2 regions of the Corynebacterium hansenii genome follow, and region 1 is predicted to be linked to the other one. Evidence: predicted binding sites of a transcription regulator. Region 1 holds the regulator's gene; the other holds the start of a gene.
What was found. The regulator LexA, encoded in region 1, represses DNA repair genes until DNA is damaged. The targets are predictions, from matches to a motif close to CGAACANNTGTTCG.
Positions count from the first base shown of each region.

Region 2: CHAN_RS12750 (HNH endonuclease signature motif containing protein) is a predicted target of LexA. The motif match lies at 6,916-6,929, and genes of this name have one in related genera.

Region 1 is NZ_CP047211.1:1,358,290-1,367,189, forward strand. Features, by position in the region: gene CHAN_RS06025 (1-phosphofructokinase family hexose kinase) at 1-226, opposite strand, end outside; gene CHAN_RS06030 (DeoR/GlpR family DNA-binding transcription regulator) at 223-1,002, opposite strand; gene ptsP (phosphoenolpyruvate--protein phosphotransferase) at 1,299-2,984, shown strand; gene lexA (transcriptional repressor LexA) at 3,343-4,053, opposite strand; gene CHAN_RS06045 (hypothetical protein) at 4,603-4,875, shown strand; gene nrdR (transcriptional regulator NrdR) at 4,949-5,398, shown strand; gene hrpA (ATP-dependent RNA helicase HrpA) at 5,527-8,900, opposite strand, start outside.
Region 2 is NZ_CP047211.1:2,865,479-2,874,378, reverse strand. Features, by position in the region: gene CHAN_RS12780 (FUSC family protein) at 1-346, shown strand, start outside; gene CHAN_RS12775 (hypothetical protein) at 356-1,180, opposite strand; gene CHAN_RS12770 (adenylosuccinate synthase) at 1,231-2,520, shown strand; gene CHAN_RS12765 (nucleoside hydrolase) at 2,526-3,437, shown strand; gene CHAN_RS12760 (DUF4232 domain-containing protein) at 3,475-4,113, shown strand; gene purT (formate-dependent phosphoribosylglycinamide formyltransferase) at 4,159-5,370, shown strand; gene CHAN_RS12750 (HNH endonuclease signature motif containing protein) at 5,382-6,785, opposite strand; gene CHAN_RS12745 (phosphoribosyltransferase) at 7,132-7,635, opposite strand; gene CHAN_RS12740 (FAD-dependent oxidoreductase) at 7,658-8,900, opposite strand, start outside.

The DNA.
Region 1 (8,900 bases):
GGATCGTCGTCTGCGCGAGCAGCCGGGAAAAGCGGCCGTTCTTCGCCGCCGGGTAGAGGGCCAGCGTCTCGTGGCCGGCATTGGCGACGGCCGCCGAGACGTTGACGCCCTTTCCTCCGGGGACGTCGGATTGCATGGCCAGACGGTAGACGCCGCCCCGCTCGAGGGGGCCCTTGATGGTCGTGGTTCGGTCGATGGACGGGTTTGCGGTGAGAGTGAGAATCATCGGGCGACGATCACCTTGATGTCGTGGTCCTGCAGTTCGTCGATGAACGCCTGCGGGGCCGATGGGTCCGTGATGACGACGTCGATGTCGTCGAGGGCTGCGAAGCTGACCAGGAAATCGCGGCCGAGCTTCGTGGAATCGCACATGACCACCACCTTGCGGGCGTTGGTGATCATGGCTCGTTTGACGGCGGCCTCCTGCGGGTCCGCGGTGGAGAGGCCGTGGTCGATGGTCAGGGCGTTGGAGCCGATGAACGCGACGTCCGCGCGCATCAGCGCCAGCGACCGCAGGGCGGCGTCGCCGACGACGGCCTGCGTGATGGCCCGGACCTGGCCCCCGAGCAGCTGGAGCTCGATGTACGGGGCACCCGCCAGCGTCAGGGCGCTGGGGAGGGAGTTGGTGACCACGGACCAGTGCCGCTCCTCGGGGAACGCCGCCATGAGTTCGGCCAGCGCCTCGGTCGTGGTGCCGGCGTCGAGGAACACGCCGCCGCCGGAGGACGGCAGGAAATCAACCGCCGCGCGGGCGATGGAACGCTTGGCGTCCTTCTGGGCCTTCTTGCGCGCGTCGACGCTGACCTCCACCGTCTGGAACGACTTGGCGGCGACCGCGCCACCGTGGACGCGGTGCACCGCCCCTTCGGCGTCCAGCTGCGCGAGGTCGCGGCGGATCGTCTCGGCCGTGACGTCGAAATGGTGGGCGAGGTCGGACACCGTCACCCTTCCCTCGACGGCCGTCAGCGAAGCTATCTTTCGTCGGCGTTCTTCTGCGTACACGTCGTCTCCTGTGTCCTCCCGGCGCGAACCTGAATGATGTCCGTTCGGGGGTCGTTTGCCCGTTTCCGGGCCAGTTTGTGGGCTGGGGTTTATGGGCTCTGGGCTTGGGATTGCCGGTCCAGAGGGGTGCCGATAGGCTGTGTTCAACTACTCCTGATTATGCCCGAATGTGTGGGAAAGTCAAGCAAAATTTGGGTTTCCGTGTGGGAAATGTGGAGTAGTATCGGAGGAAAGCGATTTCCCCCGGACCGTGTCCACCCCAGGTGAATCGATCCACGACGTTTTCAGGAGAGCACATGTCCCCGTCCGCATCCTTGAAGGCCACCGCAGTAGTTCCGGGGGTGGGTTACGCGCCCGCCGTGTGGGTGTGCCCGCGCCCCGAACTGCCCCACGAGGGGGAACCGATCGCCGGCGGGGACGTCGACGCCGAGGTCGAAAGGTTCCGGGCCGCCGCGACCGCCGTCTCGGAGCGCCTCGCCGCCCGGGCCGGACGAGCCGAGGGCAATGCCGCGGAAGTTCTGCTGGCCACCTCGAAGCTCACCCTGGACCGCGGGTGGCACCGGGCGGCGGTGAAGAACATCAAGTCCGGCATCAGCGCGGAGTCGGCGACGGTGGCGGCGATCGAGAAGTTCGTCGAGATGTTCAAGGCCGCCGGCGGCGTCATGGCCGAGCGCACCACGGACCTGGAGGACATCCGCGACCGAGTCATCGCGGAGCTTCGCGGCGAGAACGAGCCCGGGCTGCCCGCGGTGACCGTTCCCTCCGTGCTGCTCGCCGATGACCTGTCGCCCGCCGACACGGCCACCCTGGATCCGGCGCTGTTCGTCGCGATGGTGACGGAGTTGGGCGGCCCGACCTCCCATACCGCGATCATCGCCCGCCAGCTCGGCGTGCCGTGCGCCGTCGCGGCGGGAGCGGGACTGCGCGCCATCGAGGAAGGCTCCATGACGCTCGTGGACGGCGCGAAGGGACTGATCACCGTCGATCCGGACCCGGAGGTCGCGGACGCCGCGGTGGCCGAGGCCGCGCGGATGGCGGAGAAGATCGCGGCATGGTCCGGTCCCGGGCGCACCGCAGACGGCGTGAGCGTGCAGCTGCTGGCCAACGTCGGAGACGGAAACGCCGCACGCATCGCGGCCGAGGGCGATGCGGAGGGCATCGGCCTGTTCCGCACGGAACTGTGCTTCCTGTCCGCCGCGACGGAGCCGACGGTGGAGAACCAGGCCGACATCTACGCCTCGGTGCTCAAGGCGTTCCCGGATTCGAAGATCGTGCTCCGAACGCTGGACGCCGGCTCGGACAAGCCGTTGGCGTTCGCGAACCTCGATCACGAGGACAACCCTGCTCTGGGCGTGCGCGGTCTGCGCATCTCGCGCTCGAGCTCCGGCCTGATGGAGCGCCAGCTCGACGCCATCGCGTTGGCGGGGGAGAAGGCCGGCCGCGGCGAGGGGGCGCCGACGTGGGTGATGGCGCCGATGGTGGCGACGCTGGAGGAGGCCGAGTGGTTCGCGGGCCTGTGCCGCGAGCGCGGCCTCACCCCGGGCGCGATGATCGAGATCCCGGCCGCCGCGCTGATGAGCCACGACCTGATGAAGGTGCTGGACTTCGTGTCCATCGGCACCAACGACCTGACGCAGTACGCGATGGCCGCCGACCGTCTTTCGCCGCACCTGGCATACCTGACGGATCCGTGGCAGCCGGCTGTGCTGCGGCTGATCGACATGACGTGCAAGTCGGGCCGGGACACGGGCACTCCCGTGGGCGTTTGCGGCGAGGCGGCCGCGGATCCGTTGCTGGCCTGCGTGCTCGTGGGCCTCGGCGTGAACTCGCTGTCCGCCGCGGCCACGGCCCTGCCGGGCGTGGGCGCGCAGTTGGCTGAGGTCACCGCCCAACAGTGCGCCGATGCCGCCCGCGTCGCGCTGGATGCGTCGGACGCCGACGGTGCCCGCGCCGCCGTGCGCGAGCTTTTCGGCTTGGAGTAGTGGCGGGCCGCCGGCAATTGTGTCCCGTGACGTTGCGATTGGCTTCTGCGGCGGTTGAGCCGTCCCGCCACCGCAACCCGCTGGGATGCACCGGCTAACCCACCCCGAATGCGCAACCCCACCCGCTGTAACGGGTGGGGTTGCGCATTCGGGGTGGGTTTACGTCAAAGTGCCGTGCATCGACCGGATGGAGGGAGGGCGGGTGCCCGGTGCGGCGATTCTCCGGCTGCCGCCTCCATCGGTGGGCGTCCGCCAGCCCATCAGCCTGCGTTCGTCGCGGGCACCCACCGGCACTGGACCATCCCAGGTCCCGCGATGCCCCAATAGCCGGCGTCCGCAGCCTCACGCGATATGACGGTTAAAGCCGTCGCAGGACGCTGACGACGCGGCCGAGGATGGTCACGCCCGCGTCGACCGGAATTGGCTCGAAGGCCTCGTTGTGGGGGAGCAGCCACTTGCCCGAGCGGTCTTCGTGCCATTCCTTGACGGTGGCCTCGCTGTCGGCCCCGCCGTCGATCATCGCGGCGACGTAATCGCCGTTCTCGGCGGTGTGCTGCGACTTCACCACGACCCAGTCGCCGTCGAAGATGCCCGCGTCGACCATCGATTCGCCGACGACGCGGAGCATGTACAGCTCGCCGGACTCGACGAGCTCGGCGGGCAGCGCCATGTGCTCGTCGATGCTCTGCTCCGCGAGGATCGGGTTGCCGGCCGCGATCTGGCCGACGATGGGGACGTAGGTGGGGGCGGCGGCGCCTTCCGGAACGTCGGGGACGGTGGCCGTCTTCGGCTTCGGACCGGGCTTGCCCGCGTGGGTGTCGAGCTTCTGCTTCAGATCGCGCACGTCCACGGCGCGGGGCTTGTGGGGGTCACGGCGCAGCGCGCCCTTCTTCTCCAGTTCCTTGAGCTGGTACGCCACGGAAGATGTCGAGTTGAGCCCGACGGCGTCGCCGATCTCCCGGATGCTCGGCGGGTACCCGCGCAACGACACCGCGTCCTGGATGACCTCGAGGATCCGCCGCTGGCGATCGGTCAACGCTTGCTTGCTCGGCTGCTTCTTGTCGGCCATGTTTCCACTCCCACTGGGTTAGGTCGTGCTCGATTGCGTCGTGCTCTGGTCGATCGGCCATCGGGACGATCGGGTCTGCGAACCCGTGCCTGCCGTTCGAACACGACACTACACCAAACGACGACGGGGTGGCACAACTGTTCGAAGTTTTCGCCCCCGTGTCTGGACGGGATCCGAACGCGGTGCTATAAATCGAACACAGGAACGCAGTCGAACATCCGTGCAGTGAATTCGGGCGGCATTTTCGAATCCGTTTCGTATCCTGACCGCGGATGACCGGATGGAAGGAACCAACCGATGACCGCCTTTATCGAAGACTACCGCACGTCCACCGTGAACTGGTACAACGACGACTTGGGACTCTACGTCCCGTCGTGGGTCGGGGAGCAGTCGCGCCCCGCGTCGCCGCCGGAGCGCGACCGTGGTAAGGCCTCCGGTGTTCGAACCGGTGCGCCCGCGGATCGAACGCGGGTCCGCACTTCACGTCGGCCCTCCAGTCGTCGCCCGGGCGGTGTTTCCGGGCCCTCGCGGCGTCCGAACACACGGGGAATGAAACTCAATTCGGCGCCCACCCACGGTGTTTCGAACATCGCGCACGTGCGCGACGGGCGTTCGATCGTGCGGGGCCCCGTCCAGGGGGTGCGGCGCAATGCCGTCTCCCTCGCCATCGTCGCCGGCGTGGGCGCCGTGTTCGGGCTCATGCTCCACTTCTCCGGGTTGGGGGCGCCGACCCCCGATGCCCCTCCGGCCCCGACCTACGTCGGCGTCTCCTCCACCGGCGCGAATGGTGCGTCGGACACGGCGGACGCCGCGCTCAAGTAGGGCAGCCGGCGCACCGTCGAGTGGCCTAACGGGCGATTAAGAGGTGGCCGCCCGGCCCCGTATGCTCGTATGCGTGCATTGCCAGTTTTGCCACCATGACCAGACGAAGGTCATCGATTCGCGTCTCATCGACGACGGTATGACCATCCGCCGCCGGCGGGAGTGCCTGGCGTGCGGGAAACGTTTCAGCACCCTCGAACGGTCGCAGCTCATCGTCGTCAAGCGGGACGGCGTCGTGGAGGATTTCAGCCGCGACAAGGTGATCCGCGGCGTGCGACGCGCGTGCCAGGGCCGAGATCTGCCCGAGGCGTCGCTGAAGCTGCTGGCGCAGCAGGTGGAGGAGACCCTTCGTTCCAAGGGCACTCCGCGCGTCAACTCCAACGACATCGGGCTGGCGATCCTCGAACCGCTGCGCGACCTCGACGAAGTCGGCTACCTGCGCTTCGCGTCGGTGTACAAGTCCTTCACCTCCGCGCAGGACTTCGAAAACGAGATCCTGGCGCTGCGCAACCGCGAAAAGTAAGCCGCGGCGATTGGGGCACGGCAAGTAGACAGCGCCGGTCATAACGCGGCACGAATCCGGCACCGGGCAAGCGAGGCCAGCCGCCCCGCCCGGGAAGCACGGGCGCGATGGCCCGGCCCCGCCCGGTTCTACCGCAGCTTGTCGATCGCCTTCTTCACGCGCTGCGGCGACACCGTCCGAGCCGTGCCCAGGCGCTGCGCGAACAAACTCACCCGCAGCTCCTGGATCATCCAGCCGATGTCGCGCACGGCGGCGGACTTGCGCCGGCCCTCGGGAAGACGGGCCAGGCGCTTCTCCAGATGCTCCGCGACCTCCGCGACCTCGTCCTCCAGCTCCGCATCGCGGTCGGGATCCGTTGCCATGTCGGCCAGCCTGATCTCCATCGCCTCCAGGTAACGGGGCAGGTGACGCAGATGTGCCCACCCGTGTCGCGCGACGGCGCCCTTGGGCAGCATGAACTCCAACTGCCCGCGCATGTCGTCGATCGCCGGGCCGTCCCACTCGTTCAACTGCGACACCACCCGGTGATACGCGGGCAGGGCCTTGGCCATGCCGACGACGAGCTGCCGGACCTGGCCCGGCACCTGCGGCTTCACCGAATCGCGCAGCTTCGCGTACTCGGCGGGGTCGCGCACCGGGCCGCCGGCGTCCATCATGCGGTCGCGGACGACGGTGACGCGGCAATCCTCGACCAGGCCTTCGGCGCCTCCGTGCGGCCAGGCGTCGACGGCCACGCGCTGTTGCAGCGGAAGCCCCTTGACCATGGACTTCGCCTGCACCGGGCAATCGCGCAGCAGCATGGTCAGGGTCGCGGTCACCAGCGACGCCTTGGCCTGCGCCTCCGTGGGCACGACCTTCACGGCGACGCCGTCCTTCGTGGCCACCAGCGTCGGATACGCGGTGACCTTCTGGCCATCGACCGTGTTCTCCACGGTTTCCGGCACCGCGCCGATGTTGTCGGCCGTCCACTGCTTCACCGCGGCGTGCTCGGACGCGCCCGCGGCCTTGGACACGGCGGTGGTCACCTGTCCGGCGCGCCGCTTCTGCAGGGCCTTCAGGTCCCGGTCCTGGTCGGTGACCTTGCCGCGGCGGTCGACGGTGGCGAAGTTGAACCGCAGGTGCGGCGGCAGCTTAGTCACGTCGAAGTCGTCGGCGTTGATGCCGGAGCCGCCCAACTGCCGCAGGGCATCGGCCAGCGACTCCCGCAGCGGCCGGGCGTAGGGCGTCATGGACGCCAGCGCACGGGCGGCGAAATCGGGGGCGGGGACGACGGAACGTCGCGAAGCCTTCGGCAGCGTGCGGATCAGCGATTCCGCCAGCTCCTGCCGCAGGCCGGGGACCAGCCAATCGAAGCCCTCGTCGCGCAGGCCGGCGAGCAGGGGCACGGGGACGTGGAGGGTGACGCCGTCGTCGTCGGCGCCGGGCTCGAAACGGTAGGACAGCCGGAAATCCAGCGTGCCCTGCTGCCACAGATCCGGGAACGCCACCGCGGACACGTCGTGGGAATCCGGATTAACCAGCGCATTGGGGTCGAAGTCGAGCAGGTGCGGGTCCGACTGCGAGGTCTTCTTCCACCACCGGTCGAAGTTCGCGGCCGTCGTCGCGGACTGCGGGATCTTGGCGTCGTAGAAGGCGTAGAGGGTGTCGTCGTCGACGACGATGCCGCGGCGGCGGGCCTTGTCCTCGATGCGCGCGGCCTCTTCGAGCTTCGCGCGGTTGTCGGCGAAGAACCTGTGGTGGGTGGTCCATTCCCCGTCGACGAGCGCGTGGCGGATGAACATCTCGCGCGCCGCCGCCGGGTCGACGCGGTGGTAGGGCACCGCGCGGTCGACGATGACGGGGACGCCGTAGAGCGTCGACTTCTGGTACGCCATCGCCGCGCCCCGCTTGGTGGACCAGTGCGGCTCGGAGTACTGGTGCTTGAGCAGGTGCGAGGCCAGCTTCTCCACCCACGCGGGCTCGATGCGGGCGGCGTCGCGGGCGAAGGTGCGGGAGGTCTCCACGATCTCCGCGGCCATCACCCAGCGCGGCGGCTTCTTCGACAGCGCCGACGCCGGATGCACCAGGAACTTGGTGTTGCGGGTGCCGGTGAACTCCTTGCCCTCGCCTTCGCGCACGCCGATCTGCGACAGCAGGCCGGCCAGCAGCGACTGGTGGATGGCGTCGGGGGAGGGTTCGTTGCCCTCGACCGACCAGTTCCAGCCGAGATCGGCGACGACCTGGTTGAGCTGGCGGATCAGATCCTGCCATTCGCGCACGCGCATGTAGTGCAGGAACTCGCGCTGGCACATCTTGCGGAACTGGTTGCCGGATAGTTCGCGGCGCTTTGCCTGCAGGTGGTCCCACAGCTTCAGGTAGGAGAGGAAGTCGCTGGTCGTGTCCTTGAACCGGGCGTGCGCCTGGTCGGCCTGCGCCTGCTTCTCCAGCGGTCGTTCGCGGACGTCCTGCAGGCTCAGCGCCGCGACGACCACGGTGACCGGCTTCAGCGCGCCGTTGACGTGCGCCTCCACGAGCATTCGCGCGAGCCGCGGGTCGACCGGGATGCGCGCCAGTTCGCGGCCGGTGGGCGTCAACGCCAGCTCCGGTTCCTGCCCCCGCTTTTCGCTTGACGACGTCCCGGCGCCCGCCTCGGGCTTGGCCAGCGCGCCAAGTTCGTCGAGGAGCTGGACGCCGTCGCGGATGGCCTTGTGGTCGGGTGCGTCGACGAACGGGAAGGCCGCGACGTCGCCAAGCCCCAAATTGGCCATCTGGAGGATGACCGAAGCCAGATTGGTGCGCTGGATCTCCGGGTCGGTGAACTCCGGCCGCGACAGGAAGTCCTCTTCGGAATACAGGCGGATGGCGATGCCGTCGGCGACGCGGCCGCACCGGCCCGAGCGCTGGTTGGCGCTGGCCTGGCTGACCGGCTCGACGGGCAGGCGCTGGACCTTCGTGCGCGTGGAATAGCGGGAAATGCGGGCGGTGCCCGTGTCCACGACGTAGTGGATGCCCGGCACGGTCAGCGACGTTTCGGCGATGTTGGTGGCCAGCACGATGCGGCGCGAAGAATGCGGGCCGAAGACCCGGTGCTGCTCGGCGTTCGACAGGCGGCCGAAGAGGGGGAGGACCTCGACGCCGCGCCACTTCTGGCCGTCGATGGCCTCGGCGGCCTCGCGGATCTCGCGCTCGCCGGAGAAGAACACCAGGATGTCCCCGTCGCCCTCGCGCATCAGCTCGCGGCAGGCGTCGACCACGCCGTCGACCGGGTCGATGTCCGTGACGCGCGTTTCCACCTGCCCGTTCTTGCGCGTGACGGTCTCCTCGACGACCAGCGGCCGGTAGCGGACCTCGACGGGGTACGTGCGGCCGGACACCTCGATGATCGGCGCGGGATTGCCGTCGGCGTCGGCGAAATGCTCCGCGAAGCGCTCCGGGTCGATCGTCGCCGAGGTGATGATGACCTTCAGGTCCGGGCGCTTGGGCAGGAGGCGCTTGAGGTAGCCGAGCAGGAAGTCGATGTTGA
Region 2 (8,900 bases), 1.5 Mb from region 1:
CGACGGCACCCCGTCGCTCGCCGACATCCCCGAGTGGGGCGAGCTGCCCCACGACGACTCCAAGACCGGCGCTTTCGCGGCGGTGACCGGCGACGACGACACCGCGCCCGTGACCCCCGAGTCCGCGATCCGCGAGCTGCGCATCCTCGCCGCGAAGATGCGCCCGGCCGTGGTGGAGGGCGCGACGCTGTCGGAGATCGTCATCTTCGCCCAGTGCCGCTCGCTGACCGTCGACCTGCTGCAGGTCTGCGGCCTGTCCCGGCTGTCCGCCGTCGCCGCCCTGCCGCCCACCACCGAGCGCCCGGCGATGCCGCCGGAGGTGTGGGACCTCGACGACGGGGACTGACCCCGCGCCCTACCGCACCAGCTGCAGATCCAGCAGGTGCCGGTAGATGGTGGTCTTCTCCCGCGGCTTCTTCGCCTCCACGCCGTCGCGGACGTAGCGGAATCCGGGGCCGCCGGCCTGCATCGCGCGCCCCGTCACCGGTTCATGCAGCGTGCGGGGAGCCCCGGCCATGTCGGCGAGGCCGTCGTCGTCGGAAAGCCGCGTGCGCAACAGTCCGCGGCGCCGGCCCGGGGGCGGCGGCAGCTCCGCGGCGACCAGCCCCGGCGCGTCCGGCAGCGGCCGGACCTGGACGCCGTGCGAGGTGCCGGAGAACAGCTCCGTGCTGTCGACCCACACCTCGCCGCGCAGGCCGCCGCGCGAGGACGTCCCGTCGATGCCCGGTTCGGTCAGCAGCGCGAAACCGACGATCGCCTGGCCGGTGTCGTCGCGGATCAGCGGCACGGGGCGCACGGGGCGCGTTTCGGCCTCGGCCCGGGACAGCCCGTGCTCGCCGGACCCGTCGATCCCCCAGTTCCGCGCCGCCGGCGACGGTGCGGTGGGCACGTGGGCGACCTCGAACCACAGCAGGTTGCGGCGCATCAGGTGCGTGGCCACCGCCGCCAGCGACGCATCGGGGCCCTCGACGATCAGCCGCACCGGCTCGCTCGGCCGCTGCGGCGCGCGCCGCGGGGCGCCCAGGTGCGGGACCTCCTTGCCCTTCGCGATGTCGTCGGGCGTCGGGTTGTCGTCGTGCGGCAGGGCCTGCTTCGCGACGTCGTCGAGGAACGCCAGATCGCGCCTGCCGGGGATGAGGGGAAAACCGTCCGCACCGCATCGCAACGCCACAATCCGCATGGGACTACACTAGCCGGGGGTTTTATCAACCGACTTGTTGGAGTGGAGACATGGCCGCAATCATCGTGGTGGGCGCCCAGTGGGGCGACGAGGGCAAGGGCAAGGCGACCGACATCCTCGGCGGCCGCGTCGATTACGTGGTCAAGCCCAACGGCGGCAACAACGCGGGCCACACCGTCGTCGTCGGCGGCGAGAAATACGAGCTGAAGCTCCTGCCCGCCGGCGTGCTGTCGGAGAACGCCACGCCGATGATCGGCAACGGCTGCGTGGTCAACCTGGAGGCCCTGTTCGAGGAGATCGACGGCCTGGAGGCCCGCGGCGCGGACACCTCCAAGCTGCGCATTTCCGGCAACGCCCACATGGTCGCGCCGTACCACCAGACTCTGGACCGCGTCACCGAGCGCTTCCTGGGCAAGCGCGCCATCGGCACCACCGGCCGCGGCATCGGCCCGACGTACGCCGACAAGGTCAGCCGCGTGGGCCTGCGCGTGCAGGACATCTTCGACGAGTCGATCCTGCGCCAGAAGATCGAGGCCGCGCTGCACCAGAAGAACCAGATCCTGGTGAAGCTGTACAACCGCCGCGCCATCGAGGCCGACCGCATCTTCGACTACTTCATGTCCTACGCGGACCGCCTGAAGCCGATGGTCGTCGACTCCGCGTACGTGCTCAACGAGGCCCTCGACGCCGGCAAGCACGTCCTCATGGAGGGCGGCCAGGCGACGATGCTCGACGTCGACCACGGCACGTACCCCTTCGTGACCTCGTCGAACCCGACGTCGGGCGGCGCGTGCGTGGGCGCGGGCATCGGCCCGACGCGGATCACGTCGACGCTGGGCATCATCAAGGCGTACACCACCCGCGTCGGCGCCGGCCCGTTCCCGACGGAGCTGTTCGACAAGTGGGGCGAGTTCCTGCAGACCACCGGCGGCGAGGTGGGCGTCAACACCGGCCGCCTGCGCCGCTGCGGCTGGTACGACTCCGTGCTGGCCCGCTACGCGTCGCGCGTCAACGGTTTCACGGACCTGTTCGTGACCAAGCTGGACGTGCTCACCGGCATCGGCGAGATCCCGATCTGCGTGGCCTACGACGTCGACGGCGTCCGCCACGACGAGATGCCGCTGACGCAGTCCGAGTTCCACCACGCGGTGCCGATCTACGAGACCATGCCCGCCTGGGACGAGGACATCACCGGCTGCACCACCCTCGAGGAGCTGCCGGAGAAGGCCCGCGATTACCTGGCCCGCCTGGAGGAGCTGTCGGGCTGCCGCATCTCCTACGTCGGCGTCGGCCCGGGCCGCGACCAGACGATCGTGGTCAACGACCTGCTGGCGGACTGATCGCCGTGCGCCGCCTCGTCGCCGACGTCGACACCGGCATCGACGACATGCTGGCGCTGATCTACCTGGCCGGTCTGCACCGGGCGGGGGAGATCGAGCTGGCGGCGGTCACCGCGACGGCCGGCAACACCACCGTCTGCCAGGCGGCGCGCAATTCCCGCTGGGTGCTGGACCTGTGCGGCTGCCCGGACGTGCCGGTCGCCGCGGGTTTCGGCGCGCCGCTGAAGGTCCCGCTGACCACCACGCCGGAGACCCACGGCGAGTTCGGCCTGGGTTTCGCCCGCCCGCCGTCGGTGGGCGCCTGCGACGCGTCCGGCGCCGCGCCGGGCCTGTGGAAGCGCGTGCTTGACGACGGTCCCGCCGACCTCCTGATCACCGGCCCCTTGACCACGGCCGCGCGGTACCCGGGGTTGGCGGCGGCGTTCGGGCGGATCACGGTCATGGGCGGCGCGGTCGATCATCCCGGCAACACCACGCCAACGGCCGAGTGGAATTTCTGGGTCGACCCGGATGCGGTGGCGGCGGTGTTCGCGGAGGATTCCGCGCCGCTGGTGCTCTGCCCCCTCGACGTCACCGAGACGATCATCGTCCGGCCGGAGGACGTCGGGCGGTGGGCGATCCCCGGCGAGTTGGGCGACGTGGTCGCCGACGCCCTGCGCTTCTATTTCGGGTTCCACCGCGGGCAGGGCATCGGGTACTTGGCGCAGGTCCACGACCTTTTCGCCGCAATGGTCGCGTGCGGGACGGTGGAGACCGTCGCAAAGCCCATGACCCTGCGTGCCGTCGCCGGCGACCGTGGTGCGGTGGAGCGCGGGGAGGGGCGTGCGGTGGACGTCGTCTCGCACGTGGAGCCGTCCGACGTGCATGCCGAGTTCGAGCGCGTCCTGGCGCTGAATCCCGGGTACTTGCGGGAATAGTATTTTCAGGGGCAAATGGAAAGTCTATGGTTCGGCCATGGACACCATGAGCGACATCAAGCACGGAAAAGGCCGGTACGCGGTCGCGGTCGTCCCCATCGCCGCCGCATTGCTGCTGGCCGGCTGCGGAAACGGGGAATCGGCCCCCGTCACCGAAACGCAGACCGAAACCAAGACCGAGACCGAAACCGGCACGGCGACCGAGACCGACACCGTGACCGAAAGCGAAGGCGGCGCCACTTTCACCCTGCCGACCGACCCGCCCGGCGACATCTGCCCGGCCAGTGACCTCATCCCCTCGATCGAGCGCGTCGAAGGCGCGGCGGGTTCGCAGTACATCCACATCGCCCTGAATTACCGCGGGGACAGCCAGTGTTTCCTGCGCGGATTCCCCGGGGTCAGCGCCGTCGACGGCGCGGGCAACCAGGTCGGCGAAGCGGCCGGGCGGAATGAGGAGCCGGCTCGGGAGGCGATGGTGACGCCGTCGAGGCCCGCCAGGTTCACCCTCCGGCTGTCTCGCGTCGAGGCGGAATCCGGGTGCAAGACGGCCGATGCCCAGGGTCTGCGCATCTACCCGCCGGGCTCCCGCGAGGCGCTGGAGACGATCAGCCACCAGATGAAGATCTGCGTGGATCCGCCGACGGTGATGCTGTGGGCGGGGTCGGTGATGGGCTGACCGTAGGATGGGGGTCGTAACGCCGCGATGCCACGAGGAGATCCCATGTTCACCCCCACTTCCACCGGCACCCCGTACACGGGTGGCGCAACGCGAGTGCTGCTGCTCGGTTCCGGAGAGCTGGGCAAGGAGGTGGCCATCGCGTTCCAGCGCCTCGGCGTCGAAGTGCACGCCGCCGACCGGTACGCCCACGCCCCGGCGCACCAGGTGGCGCATTTCTGGCATGAGCTGGACATGACCGACGGGCAGGCCGTCAAGGACCTGGTCGCGGAGGTTCGCCCGCACTTCATCGTCCCGGAGATCGAGGCGCTGGCCACCGACGCGCTGGTGGAGCTCGAGGACGCCGGCGACGTCACCGTCATCCCGACCGCCCGCGCCGCGCAGCTGACCATGAACCGCGAGGGCATCCGCCGCCTGGCGGCCGAGGAGATCGGCTTGCCGACATCGCGCTACCGCTTCGCGTCCACCCGCGAGGAATTCCTCGATGCGGTCGACGAAGTCGGGCTGCCGTGCGTCGTCAAGCCCGTGATGAGCTCGTCCGGCAAGGGCCAGTCCACCGTCCGCGCCGCCGCCGACGTCCCCGCCGCGTGGGAGCACGCGATGAGCGGCGGCCGGGTGTCGTCGGGCCGCGTCATCGTGGAGGGTTTCGTCGACTTCGACTACGAGATCACCCTGCTCACCGTCCGCTCCATCGATCCCGCGACGGGCGAGCCGGCGACGTGGTTCTGCGAACCCATCGGCCACCGCCAGGTCGACGGCGATTACGTCGAGTCCTGGCAGCCGATGCCGATGTCGCAGGTCGCGCTGGACAACGCCCGTTCCGTCGCCGCCCGCATCACGGGTGCGCTGGGCGGTCGCGGCATTTTCGGCGTGGAGTTGTTCGTCCGCGGCGACGACGTGTGGTTCTCCGAGGTCAGCCCCCGCCCGCATGACACGGGGCTGGTCACCATGGGCACGCAGCGGTTCTCGGAGTTCGAGCTCCACGCGCGGGCGATCCTGGGGCTGCCCATCGACGTCACGCTGACGACGCCGGGTGCGTCGGCCGTCGTGTACGGCAAGTGCGACGGCCCCGCCCCGAAGTATTCCGGGCTCGCCGAAGCCATGGCGGTGCCCGAGACGGACGTGCGCATCTTCGGCAAGCCGGAGGCTCATGACCGCCGCCGCATGGGCGTGGCCGTGTCCACCGCCGAGGACGTCGACGCCGCACGCGAAAACGCGTTCAAGGCCGCGTCGGCGCTGAGCGTCTCGGTGGATTAAGCGGCCGGCCATCACGCCGCCCACAGAGCGTCGTCGAGCTTCTTCCTTTCCTCGTCGGCGCGGCGCCGGGCTTCCCGGGCCTCGGCGGCGATGCGGCGCTCGTTTTCGAGGATCCGCAGCCGCTTTTCGTTGTGCTCGGCCAGCGTGCGGCGCCTGCGCATCTGCCGGGCGGTGAAGTTCGTGCGGTGCGCGCCGGCGAGCGGCCCGGAGGGCACGCTGACCGCGACGAGGCCGGTGGAGCGCGACGTCCAGTATTCGGTGCCGTCGGGCTTGCGAAGAACGTCCCACATCTTCCGCGTCTTCAGGTCGTGGTGCTTCTTGCACAGGCAGTGGAGGTTCTCCGTGTCGGTCGCGCCGCCGGCCTCCGGGTTCTCGTGATCGAAGTTCTCCACGTGGTCGGCCTCGGTGTGGTGGGCTGGGCGGTCGCAGCCGGGGAATCGGCAGGTGCCGTCGCGGCCGATGATGAACGCCTTCTGCGCGTCCGACGGCGCATAACCGCCGGTGGCGGAGTCGCCGCAGAGTCGGGCTCCGTCGGCCATGGCCACCCAGTCCTCGGCGAAGGCCCCGTCGACCCACCCGCCGGCGCCCGGCACCCAGGTGTCGCCGGTTTCCCAGCTCTTGTAGACGTTCAACGTCACCGTCACCTCGCACGTGCCCCTCACCAAGTGGGTCAGCGCCTCCACCCGCGAGCAGCCTTCCTTCGCGCAGATCGCGTCGAGGACGGCCATCACCTCGAACGCCCTCGCCTTGTCCATCTGGGCCATCAGCAGGTCCGTTCGCCCGCCTTCCTCGACGGTGATGAACTCTTCGGGCGGCGCGTCCGGGTCCGCATCCGGATCGGGCGCATCCGTGTGATCCGCGTCGATGTCGCGGGGCCGGGCCAGGGGCTCGATCCGCCCGATGACCTCCTGGACCCGATTGTGCAGCGCCCGCCACCCCTTCAACGCCTGCCCGTCGCGCTTGGGCAGGACCAGCGGAAGCAGGCGGTCCTCGAGCTCGGCAAGGATCTCGTCGGGTGCGGTCAGCGTGCAGCCGGCGAGCACCCGCAGATGGGAAAACGGCAGGTGGCCGCGGCTCCGGAGCACCCGCGCCAGCCGCGGGAACCTCCGCAGCATCACGCCGACGTCGACGTACGATTCCGCCACGCCCGGCGTCATGCCCAACTGCAGCGCCACGTGGGCGAGGTGATCGGCGACGTCGCCGGTCCCGTCGGGCGGCGCGCAGGCTTCCGCGATGCGCAGATCGTCACGGTTGCGCCGGATGCCGACGATGGACAGCGCCGTCGCGAACTCGTGCGCCCACCGGGCCGCGTCGGTCGAGCAAGCGGCGTCGTAGGCGTTGGGACGGTGGTTGGTTTGGGCTTGGTGGGTTGGTCTCGATTGACTTGGTCTCGGATCGGATGCGTGATCCCGCATCGCAGTTCCCCCGGTATCCGACGGCCGCCGATCGCGCCCCGCACGCGATCTCCTCTTCGTCCGTCAGTTCGCACACTAGAACACGCGCCGGATTGAGGCTGCGAGAAAAGGCCCCGGATCGCTCGAAAATCGATCAGGTGTTCGACTAGGGAAACGGAACCCTCGCGACATCGGAAACGCCGCAAGGAATCTCACGTTGCCCGGAAATCGGACGAGGCCGAAAACCATCGCCCGGAAAAACGGCGGAACCTGGAAAACGCCCCCGAAGAACCGGCGGAATCGAAGAACCGACGGAATCCGAATCACGCCAGGCCGTCGTCAAGCAAGCCCCCCGCGCCCCGAAAAGCTAAGCCTTCGGCGTCACCGGGGGCTCGGCGGACCAGGGGAAGACGATCCATTCGTCGGTGTGGCGCCAGGTGTAGTCGGGCTTGACCACGGACACGGACTTCTCGTACAGGACGGCGGAGCGGACCTCGGCGCCCTGCTCGGACAGTAGCTCCAGCACGAGCTTCAGGGTGCGTCCGGAATCGGCGACGTCGTCGACGACCAGCAGCTTGCGGCCGGTGATCGCCTCGACGTCCAGCAGCGGCTCCAGCAGGATCGGGTCCGGCAGGGTCTTGTGGACGTCGGTGTAGAACTCGACGTTGATGGCGTCGGAAAGCTTCACCCCCAGCGCGTAGCTCAGGGCGCCCGCAGCGACCAGGCCGCCGCGGGCGATCGCGATGATGACCTCGGGCTCGAAGCCGTCATCCGCGATGGTCTGGGCCAGCTCGCGCGAGGCGTCGCCGAAGCCTTCCCAGGTCAGGATTTCCTTGTTCTGAACGTCCGACGAATCCGCGTGGTAAGCCATGAGACAACTTTAGCGGCCCGCGTCAGCGCGCGGCGAGCACGGCGCTCCCGCTGCGCGAATGGCGCACCATGTCGGCCCATTCGACGATCTTCTTGCGCTCGCGGCCCACGGCGGCGCCGGCCGCGCGTTCGGCGGCGTCGAGGGCGTGCCACCCCTCCCACGTGGTCCATTCGATGCCGCGTTCCGCCAGGAAGGCATCGACCGCGCTTTCCGACGGGTCGGCCGCCGCTTCGAGCAGCCCGCCGGTCCAATCGGCCAGGAGGTTCGCGACGACCTCGTTGGCGTCGCCCTTGGTGTTGCCGATCAGCCCGACGGGGCCGCGGCGCACCCACCCGGTCGTGTACAGGCCTGGGGCGCCGTCGACGCGGCCGCCGTCGTTGGGGATGACGGCCCGGCGCTCGTCGAAGGGCACGCCGGGGACGGCGTCGGAACGGTAGCCGACGGCGCGGTAGACGGCGCCGACCGGCCAGTCGGTGAACGTGCCGGTGCCGCGGACGCCGCCCTCGCCGTCGAGTTCGGTGCGCTCGGTGCGGATGGCGGTGACGCGGCCGTCGTCGCCGAGCAGTGCGACGGGCGATTCGAAGAAGTGGATGTGCAACTTGTGCGGCGCGCCCTTGGGCTCGCGGATGGCGTAGTCCTCCAGGATCGAGCACACCTGGTCCACGATCTTCGACTCGCGGCGGGCGGATTCGGATGCGGCGTCGTAGGCGATGTCCCGCGGGTCGACGACGACCTCGATGGTCGGGGAGTGGTCGAGCTCCTTCAGCTCGAGCGGCGTGAACTTCGCCTGCGCCGGCCCGCGGCGGCCGAAGACGTGGATGGTGCGGGCGGCGTTGACGGACAGGGCGTCGTGGACGTTGTCGGCGATCTCGGTGGACAGCAGCTCATCGGCGGTTTTCGCCAGGATGCGGGCGACGTCCAGGCCGACGTTGCCCACGCCGACGACGGCGACGGACTCGGCGGAGAGGTCCCATGAGCGGGCGAACTCCGGATGCGAGTCGTAGAAGCCCACGAACTCGCCGGCCCCGTGGTGGCCGTCGAGATCCGCGCCGGGGACGTCCAGGTCGCGGTCGCCGGTGGCGCCGGTGGCGAAGACGATGGCGTCGTAAAGCCCCCGGAGTTCCCCGACGGTGACGTCGCGCCCGACGTCCACGTTGCCCAGGAGCCGGACCTCGGGCTTGTCCAGCACGCGGTGCAGGCTCTTGACGATGCCCTTGATGCGCGGATGGTCGGGGGCCACGCCGTAGCGGATCAGGCCGAACGGC